DNA from 2 places in the Pseudophaeobacter sp. A-200-2 genome. Region 2 is predicted to be linked to the other one. Evidence: riboswitches for the same ligand, from Rfam matches in the RefSeq annotation. Region 2 holds a riboswitch; the other holds the start of a gene.
What was found. A riboswitch is a leader RNA that binds a small molecule or an ion and turns the genes downstream of it on or off. The one in region 2 is predicted to bind cobalamin.

Region 1 (2,197 bases), on a different contig from region 2:
GCCGAGGCGCTGGGGCGCACTTTTGGCGCCACCATTACTGAGCGGGAGTTGGACTGGGCGATTGCCAACGAATGGGTGCGCAGCGGCGATGATTTCCTGTGGCGCCGCACCAAATTGGGCCTGCGCCTGACCGAGGAAGAGCGCGCGGCCGTCGATACCTATATCAAGGACAAGATTGCCGCGTAACGGCGGGGAAATCGAAACGCACCGGGCACGGTATTCCCTGCCCGGTGACACCTCTGCAGATGGTCTGGCCGTCTTAGAACTCCACCCCTTTCTGCGCCTTGATCCCGGCGCGGAAAGGATGTTTGATCTGGCCCATCTCGGTCACCAGATCCGCGATCTCGATCAGCTCTTCCTTGGCGTTGCGTCCGGTCAGAACCACATGAGTCATCGGTGGTTTCTGCTCAACCAGAAACTCCAGAACCTCATCCAGATCCAGATATTCATAGCGCAGCGCGATATTGATTTCATCGAGCAAAACCATTGTGTTGCGCTCATCCAGTATCATTTCCTTGGCCTTTTCCCAACCTGCGCGGGCCGCCGCGATATCGCGGGCCTTGTCCTGCGTTTCCCAGGTGAAGCCTTCGCCCATCGCGTAGAACTGGCACAGATCGCCGAAATGCTCCTCGATCAGGGTGCGTTCGCCGGTCTGCCAGGCGCCCTTGATGAACTGCACCACGGCGGATGGCATGCCGTGGGCGATGCAGCGCATGATCATGCCGAATCCCGAGCTGGACTTGCCCTTGCCGGGGCCGGTGTGGACGATGATCAGCCCCTTTTCACCGTCCTTATTGGCCATCATGCGGTCACGCGCCGCTTTCTTTTTCGCCATCTTGGACGCGTGCCGTGCCGCTTCTTCCTCGGAAATGCCGTTATCAGACTTTTCGGTCACCAAGTGCCCTCCTGCAGTTTGGCACCATGTCTTGACAAGGAAGCCCGCAATAGCGCAAGGGGATTTTGTTGGTTCCTGCGAAAGCAGGCGAAGAGGGAATGTGACACGGCCATCTGGCCCAAGCACAGCCGCCCCCGCGACCGTGACCGGAGAGGTCTCCACGCCACTGGGTAACACCGGGAAGGCCGGAGAACCGCAAAGACCCCGCAGCAATGCGGCGGCCTTGAGATCCGCAAGCCGGGAGACCTGCCAACAGACTTAATCTACGGGCGGACGGGGTGTGCCGCGACCGGATGAGAGCCGATTCATCCATACGGCTCCCCTCTGGCCTCTCCCCGTCTGTCTGACAGGACGCAAGGAGACGCCCGCCAATGGCGAAGGATACGGCTGAACAGCCCCCCAAAGGCAGCCCAGAGGTCACCCTGACCATCTGCACCACCTGCAAGCGCGAAGGCGTTGATCCCGAAGCCACCCGGCCCGGCACCCTGTTGCTGCAGGCGCTGCGCGCCGCCGACCTGCCCGACGGGGTTTCGGTGCGCGGCGTCGAATGCCTGTCCGCCTGCAAGCGCGGGTGTTCCATGGTGCTGAGCGGCGGCACCGAGCGCTGGAGCTACATCTACGGCGATCTGGATCCCGATCAACACGTTGATGACATCCTGCAAGGTGCGGCTGCCTATGCCGCGACCGACGACGGTCTGGTGCCCTGGCGTGCGCGCCCGCAGGTCTTTCGCAAGCAATCCATCGCCCGCATTCCCCCGGCGCCCCAGCCGGGTGAATGCCCATCCGAGGAGTAACCGATGAGCGATCTCAACAAAATTCCCGTCACCGTGGTGACCGGCTTTCTCGGCGCGGGCAAGACCACGCTGATCCGTCACCTGATGCAGAACCCGCAGGGCAAACGCCTGGCCGTACTGGTCAATGAATTCGGCACCGCGGGTGTGGACAGCGACATCCTGAAATCCTGCGCCGATGAAAACTGCCCAGAAAACAATATCGTGGAGCTGGCGAACGGCTGCATCTGCTGCACCGTGGCGGACGATTTCATTCCCACGATCGAGGCCCTGATGGCGCTGCCGGAAACGCCCGAACATATCCTGATTGAAACCTCCGGGCTAGCGCTGCCGAAACCGCTGCTGAAAGCCTTTGACTGGCCCGCGATCCGCTCGCGCATCACCGTAGACGGGGTCATTGCCCTGGCCGACGCCGAAGCCGTCGCCGCAGGGCAATTCGCCCCGGATCTTGACGCCGTGCAGGCCCAGCGCGAAGCGGACGACAGTCTGGATCATGAAACCCCGCTGTCCG
Region 2 (2,197 bases):
TGACCATCGACCCACATGAAATCGAGGACGCGATCTGGGTCAGCAAGCAGGACATGATGAGCGCCTTTGCCGGAGAGCACCCGATCCTGAAGCCTGCCCGAAAAGGAGCAATTGCACATTTTCTGTTGCAGAACTGGCTTGCGGATACGCTGGATTAAAGGGAATATCGCGGCCACGCTGAGAATTGATCAATCAAAACAGGCAAGCAGGCGTCAGAGTCATGGATTTCACGAGTAAAGAAGATATCGATTCACCGATCGCCGACGTGTTTGAAGCCCTGTCGGACTTTGAAAGCTTTGAACGCTCGGCCATCCGGCGCGGCATCGACGTGCAACGGATCGGCGATATCAGCACGCCTGAAAACGGCCTCGCCTGGGATGCCAAATTCAACTTTCGCGGCAAGGCGCGCGAGCTGCGCATTGCTCTCAAATCCTATGATCCCGTCACCCGCATTCTGCTGTCCGGCGACAGCAGCGGGCTGAACGGCGAAACCGAGATCGAACTGATGGCGCTGTCGCCGCGGCGCACCCGTGTAACAATTTCACTAAACCTGACGGCCAAGACCCTGTCGGGGCGGTTGCTGCTGCAATCCTTCAAACTGGCGCGCGGTTCGCTCAATAAAAAATTCAAGGCGCGCGCGGCAGATTTCGCCCGGCTGACCGAAGAACGATTGAACCGCACGGCCTGAGGGCACCGCATCCGCCTGCACAATTCAGCAAGCTTACCTGGCTTGCTGGCGTTGGCGCGGATTTCTCCGACTTTCACACAAGCGAATTGACGACTCGCCCTTCGACCCGCTACCCATTTCACAGATGGTTTCCGCGATCCGCTTTTGGCGGGTCCGGGATGAAAAGGGAACGTGGTGCGATCCGGCCTCTCTCGGCCAGAACAATTCCACGACTGCCCCCGCAACTGTAGGCGGAGAGCGACCCCGGAAGATCCACTGGACGCAAGGTACAGACCTGCGGCCGGGAAGGACCGGAGAAGCTATGACCCGCAAGTCAGGAGACCTGCCATCGCACAACTCGAAACCGGGCGGGGTGTCCGGAGCGGGTGAGATGGTTCCTGTCGCGCGGCCCATTCTGGCCGACAAGCGTCCGGCCACATGTCTCTCCCCCCTCTTTATGCCCCTGCCCCAGCGCGGAGGGCGCGATGATCTGGACGACAAAAACGCATGAACTTGCGGCAACAACCTGTCAACACACCGGGGCAAGCTGCCCGGCACTGGAACGGATGCTGGTGGCCCTGTGCGGGGCGCTCGATACCGCGCGGGATATGACCGAAGAGGATTTTGAAATCACCGGCGACAGCCTGCTCGATGGCTGCACCCGCCATTGCCCGGCGCGCTTTTTTGCCTCGCACGACAGGATCCGGGTGTTCTGCGAAGTGGACACCGCAGCAGAGCGCAGCGGTCTGGACCGTTTTGCCGACGCGCTACTGTCCAGCGATCCACAAGCGCAGCCCGCAGATCACCTGCCGCATCGCCCCTGCTCCTTCGGAGAAGCCATCCCGCTCAACGCAGCGTAGCGGCAGACCCCGAGAACCCACAGGAGGGGCGTCGGTCTTATTCGGTGAATGCCGCGCCCCGTGAAGAAGAAAGCGGGATGACAGTCGAGCCCGCTCCGGCGGGCTGCCTCTGGCTCAGCGGCTGCGGGCCCAGGCCATCTGTGCCTCGGTCTCGACCGCGCAGGGGCGAGACATGCGCAACCGGTTCAGCGCCGCCTCTGGCGCAACACCGCATTCGATCAACAGGCGCAGCACCACCATGCCGGAGCGCCCGCAGCCGCCCCGGCAATGCACTAGAACGCGGCCGCCACCGTTCAGCGCCTGGCGCGCCGAGGCGCTGACCCCGGGCCAGGCCTCGTTCACCTCCGGGCCGGGCACACCAAAATCCGCCACCGGCAGATGCACCCAGCGGCTTCCCATGCTCTGCAGATCAACCCCCAGCGTCGCGGCCCCGACGGAGACATGCTCGGCTTCGGTGGTCATGGAAATGACCAGACCGGGCTGCCAGTCGTGGATCAGCTCAAGGTCCCCCTTGTAGTCGCCCCCGGCACCGGGCAGCGGGCAGATAGCAAGAATGCCATTGGCGGCGGACACCGCGTAGATCGTAAAGGGCTGCCGGGCCTGCGCGCCCGCCCCGTCGGAACTCATCCCAGTCATCACACACTCTCCACCACATACAGGGAAAAACTCT

Region 1: another riboswitch for cobalamin. It lies ahead of SM766_RS17910 (DUF1636 family protein); the one in region 2 lies ahead of SM766_RS12055 (hypothetical protein).

Annotation. Positions count from the first base shown of each region.
Region 1 covers NZ_JAXGFU010000012.1:84,450-86,646, forward strand. Annotated here, with positions in the region: gene glpD (glycerol-3-phosphate dehydrogenase) at 1-186, shown strand, start outside; gene cobO (cob(I)yrinic acid a,c-diamide adenosyltransferase) at 260-895, opposite strand; cobalamin riboswitch at 948-1,163, shown strand; gene SM766_RS17910 (DUF1636 family protein) at 1,267-1,689, shown strand; gene cobW (cobalamin biosynthesis protein CobW) at 1,693-2,197, shown strand, end outside.
Region 2 covers NZ_JAXGFU010000007.1:102,893-105,089, reverse strand. Annotated here, with positions in the region: gene nudC (NAD(+) diphosphatase) at 1-158, shown strand, start outside; gene SM766_RS12060 (SRPBCC family protein) at 221-688, shown strand; cobalamin riboswitch at 797-1,032, shown strand; gene SM766_RS12055 (hypothetical protein) at 1,153-1,527, shown strand; gene SM766_RS12050 (protein-tyrosine phosphatase family protein) at 1,642-2,163, opposite strand.